DNA from 2 places in the Mesorhizobium sp. WSM1343 genome. Region 1 is predicted to be linked to the other one. Evidence: predicted binding sites of a transcription regulator. Region 1 holds the regulator's gene; the other holds the start of a gene.

Region 1 (3,931 bases):
CGAAGGCGGCGGCAAAGCGCTCCTGGTCGACCGGCTGGTGGCGGACATGGCTGTTGAAGTCGCAATAGGGGCATTTGGCCGCGCAGAACGGCCAGTGGACATAGACGCCGAAGCCGGGCGTCCGGTCGAGCAGCATGCTCATGCCGAGCCCAATCTCGCCTTGGCGAATTTCTGGAAGGCGCGGGCGCGGTGCGACAGCGCCGTCGGCTGGCCGGGCTTCCAGCCATGCTTTTCCTCGGCGCTCATTTCGCCGAAGGTTTTTTCGAAGCCATCGGGCAGGAACACAGGATCATAGCCGAAGCCGAGCTCGCCGCGCGGTGGCCAGACCAGCGTGCCTTCGGCCTCGCCGCGATAATATTCCGCCTCGCCGTCGGGAAACGCCAGGCAGATGACGGCGACAAAGCGTCCCTTGCGCTGTTGCGGCAAGGCCGCTCCGACTTCCTGCAGCGCCACTTCGGTGCGTTGCATGGCCATGCCGAAGTCACGCGAACCGTCCGGGGTTTCGGCCCAGTTGGCGGTGTAGACGCCGGGCGCGCCGTCAAGCGCGTCGACGCACAGGCCGGAATCGTCCGACAGCGCCGGCAGGCCGGTCGCCTTGGCGGCGGCGAGCGCCTTGATGTAGGCGTTCTCCTCGAAGGTGGTGCCGGTCTCGTCCGGCTCCGGCAGGCCATACTCCCTGGCCGACTTCGCTTCGAAGCCGAACGGTCCCATCAGGTCGGCGAATTCGCGCAGCTTGCCCTCATTATGGCTGGCGACGACGATCTTCTTGCCATCGAGAGAATGCATCAAAGGCCCCAGATTCTTGGCTCGGCAAATTCGATCGAATTGCCCGAGGGGTCGCGTATATAGATCGAACGGCCGCCCTGCGGCCACTCGAATTCGCTCTCGATGGCGATCTTCTTTGCCTCCAGATGGGCTTTCCAGCCGGCGATTTCATCGGCGGTCGCCGTAAAGCAGAGATGACCTTGGCCGACCGCGCCGTGCGGTGGCACCGGCAGCCTCGCGCCGGGCGCCGGCGGGATTTTGGTTGCCTCGGCGTTGAAGACGAGCAGCACGCCGGGGCCGCAGCGGAAGAACAGGTGCCTGCCGTCGACCTTGCCGAGGAGATTGAGGCCGAGGATGTCGGTGTAGAAGGTTTCGGCGGCGGGCAGGTCTGTGACGTAGAGGGCCGATTCCAGGATGGCGGAGGGTGTCACGAGGCGCCCCCCTCTGGCCTGCCGGCCATCTCCCCCTCAGGTGGGGAGATTGGCAGCTTCTGCATTGTCGCGCACCCTACAACGCCGGAGATTGGCGAAGCCCTAGACGACATCCGATCTCCCCACTTGTGGGGGAGATGGCCGGCAGGCCAGAGGGGGGCGCTCAGGCTCGACATCTAAAAAACTAAGCCACTGCCATCTGCTGCAAACTCACCAGGCGCTGGATGCCTTTCTTGGCCAGGCCCATCAGGTCCGCGAACTGCTCCTCGGAGAAAGGCTCGCCCTCGGCGGTGCCCTGGATCTCGACGATGCCACCCTTGCCTGTCATGACGAAATTGGCGTCGGTGCCGGCCGCGGAATCCTCGATATAGTCGAGGTCGATGACCGGCTGGCCGTCATGGATGCCGCAGGAGATCGCAGCGACATGATCCTTCAGCACCTTGGCGACGCTGGCCATCTGGCGCGCTTCCATCCAGCGCAGGCAGTCATACAGCGCCACCCAGCCGCCGGTGATCGAGGCGGTGCGGGTGCCGCCATCGGCCTGGATGACGTCGCAGTCGACGGTGATCTGCTGTTCGCCCAGCGCCTGCAAATCGACCACGGCGCGCAAGGAGCGGCCGATCAGCCGCTGGATTTCCAGCGTGCGGCCGCCCTGCTTGCCGGCCGAAGCCTCACGGCGCATGCGCTCGCCGGTCGAGCGCGGCAGCATGCCGTATTCCGCCGTCACCCAGCCCTTGCCGGAGTTGCGCATCCAACCCGGCACTTTTTCCTCGAGGCTGGCCGTGCACAGGACATGCGTGTCGCCGAACTTCACCAGGCATGAGCCTTCGGCATGCTTGGAGACGCCACGCTCGAAGGAGATGGCACGCATTTCGTCGAATTGGCGTTTGGAAGGGCGCATTCAGGGCTGCTTTCTTGTCATTTTTTCGGAATCTTGGCCGGCTTGTAACCGCATGGGACGCGTGGCGCAAAGGAAAATGGCCTGACGATCGGACACAGACACCGGGTTGCGCGGGTGCGGTGTAAGTCTGTATCCTTGGGCCGGAGGTTTTTGGCCGTATGACCAAGGCAGTCGATCCGAGTTCGCAGTCGCCCGCGCTTCAGTCGCCAGTATTCCAGGCGCTCGACATGCGTTCCCGCGACATCTTCCGGCGCATCGTCGATTCCTATCTCAGGGACGGTGAACCGGTGGGATCGCGCAGCCTGTCGCGTATCCTGCCGTCTTCACTGTCGCCGGCGACCATCCGCAACGTGATGAGCGACCTCGAGCATCTCGGCCTGATCTACGCGCCGCACATTTCGGCCGGCCGGCTGCCGACGCAGGCCGGCCTGCGTTTCTTCGTCGATGCCTTCATGGAGCTTGGCGACCTTTCCGACGAGGAGCGCCGCGCCATCGAGGCACAGGTGCGGGCGTCCGGTTCCGGTGCGACGCTGGAGCACATGCTGACCGAGGCCAGCCAGATGCTGTCGGGCATGTCGCGCGGCGCCGGCCTGGTGCTGGCCGCCAAGAACGAGGTGGCGCTGAAGCACATCGAATTCATCCAGCTCGAACCGACCAAGGCGCTGGCGGTGCTGGTGTCGCAGAATGGCGACGTCGAGAACCGCGTCGTCGACCTGCCCGCCGGCATCACCGTCTCGCAACTGCACGAGGCCTCGAATTTCCTCAACGCCCATATACGCGGCCGCACGCTTGCCGAGGCGCGGATCGAGATCGCTCGCATCAAGGAAGAAACCAGGGCCGCGCTCGACACGCTGTCGCAGGACCTGGTGGAGAAGGGGCTGGCGGTGTGGGCCGGTGCCGACAGCGGCCTGCCGGCACGGCTCATCGTGCGCGGGCGTGCCAATCTGCTTGAAAACGTCACCGCCCAGGCCGACATCGAGCTGCTGCGCCATCTGTTCGAGGACATGGAGACGCAGGACGGGCTTATCCAGCTGCTTGACCTCGCCGAGCAGGGCTCGGGTGTGCGCATCTTCATCGGCTCGGAAAACAAGCTGTTTTCGCTGTCGGGCTCGTCGCTGGTCGTCGCCCCCTATCGCGACAAGGATGCCCGCGTCGTCGGCGCGCTCGGCGTCATCGGCCCGACCCGGCTGAATTACGCGCGCATCGTCCCAATGGTCGACTATACGGCGCAGCTGATTTCACGCATGCTGCGCTGAGCTGATCCAACCGAGGAGACGACGATGGCGCTCGAAGAATTCAAGGCCCGGATCAGCCTGCTGCTGGAGGAGATGGTCAACCAGCCGGAAGACCAGCACGAGATCCAGGAGCAGCTGCGCGAAAAGCTACGGGAAATGCGCGCCATGGGCCTGCCGCTGCCGGCTGACCTCGTCGAGTTGGAAAAACGCCTCGACGACGATTTCTACGCCGCCGGGACCTGAACCGGAAAACCGCAAGCTTCCTTCACCTCATCGTGTGCCGTGGAACGATCGACGAAACCGGTCGTTCCTGTTTTCACGCCCGAACATTGGAGGACCGAATGATGCGTTTTGCCGGCCCCGCACTTTCCGCCGCACTGTTTGTCTCGACCGCTTCATTCGCCCAGCAGGCGGACGAGCCGGTGCTGAAAGGCGCGGCCGCCTTCGGCGACTGGCGAGCGGACAAGCCGGGCACACGCCGCCTGATCAGACCGGATGATCTGCCCAAGCCCAATGCCACCCGGTCGACCTCGAACAGCGCCGGCATCGCGGACATGCCGGCAGACGCGAAGCTGCAACTGCCGCCGGGTTTCTCGGCC
Region 2 (3,931 bases), 2.1 Mb from region 1:
GGTCGGGCTGCGTGAAGGCATAGATCACCGGGACGCGCAGATTGGAGAGGTCGACGGGCAGATGACGATCGATGCGCTTGCCAGTGGCGATGATGCCGTCAACGCGCTTGTCGAGCATGGCGTCGACATGCATCTGGCCCAGCCGCGGATCCTCCTCGACATTGCACAGGAACACCGAGACGCCATTGTCGACCAGCGCGTCCGAAATGCCCGACATCAGCGGCAGCGAGAAGCGGCCATAGGTATCGTTGGTGAGCAGGCCGACGGTGAAGCTGCGGCGTCGGAGCAGGCTTTGCGCCAGGCTGTTGGGCCGGAAGCCAAGCCGCCGGGCGGTCTCGCGAATGCGTTCGCGCGTCTCGGCTGTCATCCGGCCCTGGCTGTTGAGCGCCTTGGATGCGGTAGCGACGCTGACTCCGGCCTGCGCGGCCACGTCACGCAAGGTGACTGGCTTGGAAAAGATCGGAACAGGCAGATCGTCCGATGGCATCGCGCCGAGAGTCCTTAGTTGGAAAAAGGTTTTCTCTTACCGATCTGAAAGAGGCCCGGCAGGTGGCCGAGCCCGACTGAAATTGTTTGAGAAAACCTTTTCTCAGCTGAGGCTAGACCAGATTGGATCGCCGTTCAAGGGAAAAGCTGGTTGGGCCTCTGCTCTCTTCCTTCGAATGCAAACGCGGGTTAAAGCAGCGCCGGCAGCACTTAGCTCAGGGGAAGAGCGCCAGTCGCAGTACTGGAGGCCCTCGGTCGAGACGGGGCGGGCTGCCGCTTGAGGCGTGAAGGATCGCAGCGTGCGCGGGATGCGAGGTCCGGCAAAGGGTTGGCGCTGCCGGGCAGCAAACCTGGCCGCAATATGTGCTGGCGGACGGTCTGAAGATCGTGCCGAAAATTCTGAACAGTCCCTCGGGATTAACCTTTCCGTAAATATTTGGCCGCTACTTCAACAGCCATGGCCTCGTGGCGGAGCGGCTACGCTGGAGACGGCAAATCTCTGAAGCCTCGGTTCGATTCCGAGGCGAGGCCTCCAAAATTTCGCGTCGAACAGCAGTCCCAATCTGCCCCAAGGGCAGTCAGTCCCCACGAATAGATTTGTGCGTTACGAAGGCGGTGCGGACCGGACGTTAAAGCAGTCCTGTCTTGCATTTGGCATGCCGGCACGCGCGAAAAGAGTGGTATGGAAGGGAGTCGAGCGTTCTTGCTTCGCTTTTTCCTGACATTCGAGGCCTTTCGTGCGTGAACCGTCGCTGCTGCCCGTCTTTGGAAAACTTGGCCTCAAGGCTCCTGCTGCCCTGGCGGCGGCACCGGCCTCGTCGGCAGGTGTGTCGCACCTGCGGAAGCTTCTGGCCGTGCATGGCGGCATGGTGCTGAAACTGTCGGTCGTCGCCTGGACGGTGCTGATCCTGGGCGCCGTGTTTTTCACGATGCAAGGCTGACCGGCATGGCCAACCGCTACACGCTGCGTATGGAGCTTCCCCAGAGCTGGAGCATCATCGATGTCTTCACCGGCCAGCCTGCGGTGGTCCGGCAAAAGGTGATGGTCGGGATGGGGCCGCGCGAGGCCGAGGACATGGTCGTGCAGATGAATGTCCGCGATGTCAAACGCCGCGAACGGGCCGAGCGCAAGGCCTGATCCGTAGCGGCCCGCCGGCGGAAGCCTGCCGCACCGCAAATCAAGGGATTCCCGTGAGAGCCAGCCTGAAGCAGAAGATACTGGAGGTTTGCGACCGCAAGATCTCCGAGAAGGGGGCCGGCGTCGGCGTGTCGTTCTATGCGTTTTTCGCCAACAGAAACGACAACCCCGAACTCCTGATGGAAGCCGCCGAATGGTGGATCAGAACCCACCGCCTCGACCATTTCGAAAAGGCTGCGAAGATACGCGCGATGGTCGAGGAGATGGATCTTTAATCGTCGTTTTGAGCGACATGCAATGGACTGATCAGCCGAAATCGGACGCCGTCAGAACATACATGCTCTTGTGGGTGCGGTCGTAGGCCTTCGACGCGACCTCGCGGATGGCACTGCTCTCGGTGTCGAATGTCTGGAGATAACCGGCTTCATCGGCCGCGGTTCCCGGCCGCATCTTGGCCATGGCGTCGGCGGCGACGGAAAACGAGATCTGGAACATGCCGTCATGGCCGACGAAACGAATGCGCTGGCCCGCCTCGTCATAGCTGCGGCTGCGGTTGGGGAAGGTGAGGCTCATGTGTTGGCCTCCGTGACTTTCTTGGTCACCCGCTTCTTCTTCGGCGTCGGATTGAGGGCCTCGGCGACACGATCAGCCTCTTCCTTGGCCAGCCGAAGCTCCCTCAGCCTTGCCGTCTTGATCTCCCTGGCTCTTGCCTCGGACATATATTCAGCGGTCGCCTTGTTTTTCTCCGCTGTCTTCTTCTGCTTGTCGACAAAGCGGGCTTCAGCTTTTTCCATGATCGTCTGATTGCCTTCGGCCATCGAAGAAATCTCCCTTGTGCCTGAAACCGTGAAAGTGAACTTGTCCGATAAATAGGCACTCGATCGGCAAAATTCAATCTTTTGAATTATTTGACATTCTGCGGATATCACGAAACGGCCAGCCGAAATAATACTTTTGAATATTTAATGTGGCCGCGAATAATTTTTGGCACTCCTATCTATCGAGTGCCAACGCGTCTATAGAGGAGGGGCGTGGCCGCCTGTGCCGGCCCCCAGAAAGAAAGTTCCCATGAAATTTCGGCCACTCCACGACCGCGTCGTCATTCGTCGCGCCGAAGGCGATATCAAATCCAAGTGCGGGATCATCATCCCCGACACTGCCAAGGAAAAGCCGCAGGAGGGCGAAGTCATCGCTGTCGGCCCTGGCGCACGCGACGAAAACGGCGTGCTTGTTCCGCTCGACGTCAAGGCCGGCGACTTCATCCTGTTCGGCAAATGGTCGGGCACCGAGGTCAAGATCGACGGCGAGGACCTTCTGATCATGAAGGAAGCCGACATCATGGGCGTCATCGACAAGGACGAGACTGGCATCATCGACAAGGGCGAGACCGCTGCAACCGACAAGACCGTGGCCGCCAAGAAAGCTGCCTGACCTTATTTTCTCCGAACGTACTGGATAAAAATCATGTCTGCCAAGGAAATCAAATTCTCCACCGACGCGCGCGACCGCATGCTGCGCGGCGTCGAGATCCTTACCAATGCTGTGAAGGTCACGCTCGGCCCCAAGGGCCGCAACGTCATCATCGACAAGGCCTACGGCGCGCCGCGCATCACCAAGGACGGCGTCACCGTCGCCAAGGAAATCGAGCTTGCCGACAAGTTCGAGAACATGGGCGCCCAGATGGTGCGCGAAGTGGCCTCGAAGACCAACGACCTCGCCGGTGACGGCACCACCACCGCCACGGTGCTGGCCGCCTCGATCCTGCGCGAAGGCGCCAAGCTGGTCGCCGCCGGCATGAATCCCATGGATTTGAAGCGCGGCATCGACCAGGCGGTTTCCGCCGTGGTCAAGGAAATCCAGGCGCGCGCCAAGAAGGTCAAGTCGTCGGCCGAGATCGCGCAGGTCGGCACCATCGCCGCCAATGGCGATGCCAGCGTCGGCGAGATGATCGCCAAGGCTATGGACAAGGTCGGCAATGACGGCGTCATCACCGTCGAGGAAGCCAAGACCGCAGAGACCGAACTCGACGTCGTCGAAGGCATGCAGTTCGACCGCGGCTATCTCTCGCCCTATTTCGTCACCAATGCCGACAAGATGCGCGTCGAGCTGGAAGAGCCCTACATCCTCATCCACGAGAAGAAGCTCGGCAATCTGCAGGCGATGCTGCCGATCCTCGAAGCGGTGGTGCAGAGCGGCAGGCCGCTGCTGATCATCTCCGAGGACGTCGAGGGCGAGGCTCTGGCGACGCTGGTCGTCAACAAGCTGCGCGGCGGCCTCAAGGTCGCGGCCGTCAAGGCGCCTGGCTTC

Evidence for each region. The regulator HrcA, encoded in region 1, represses chaperone genes, less so after heat shock. The targets are predictions, from matches to a motif close to GTTAGCACTCNCNNNNNGNGAGTGCTAAC.
Region 2: a site for HrcA is predicted at 2,608-2,636, ahead of AC0NIL_RS14080 (co-chaperone GroES). Genes of this name have one in related genera too.

What each region holds. Positions count from the first base shown of each region.
Region 1 is NZ_CM148370.1:821,017-824,947, forward strand. It holds gene hemW (radical SAM family heme chaperone HemW) at 1-142, opposite strand, end outside; gene rdgB (RdgB/HAM1 family non-canonical purine NTP pyrophosphatase) at 139-786, opposite strand; gene AC0NIL_RS03885 (VOC family protein) at 786-1,196, opposite strand; gene rph (ribonuclease PH) at 1,381-2,097, opposite strand; gene hrcA (heat-inducible transcriptional repressor HrcA) at 2,256-3,353, shown strand; gene AC0NIL_RS03900 (hypothetical protein) at 3,378-3,575, shown strand; gene AC0NIL_RS03905 (PQQ-dependent sugar dehydrogenase) at 3,674-3,931, shown strand, end outside.
Region 2 is NZ_CM148370.1:2,925,834-2,929,764, forward strand. It holds gene AC0NIL_RS14045 (LacI family DNA-binding transcriptional regulator) at 1-487, opposite strand, end outside; tRNA gene AC0NIL_RS14050 (tRNA-Cys) at 946-1,021, shown strand; gene AC0NIL_RS14055 (hypothetical protein) at 1,224-1,427, shown strand; gene AC0NIL_RS14060 (hypothetical protein) at 1,433-1,624, shown strand; gene AC0NIL_RS14065 (DUF6500 family protein) at 1,678-1,899, shown strand; gene AC0NIL_RS14070 (DUF1488 family protein) at 1,931-2,197, opposite strand; gene AC0NIL_RS14075 (hypothetical protein) at 2,194-2,442, opposite strand; gene AC0NIL_RS14080 (co-chaperone GroES) at 2,693-3,055, shown strand; gene groL (chaperonin GroEL) at 3,089-3,931, shown strand, end outside.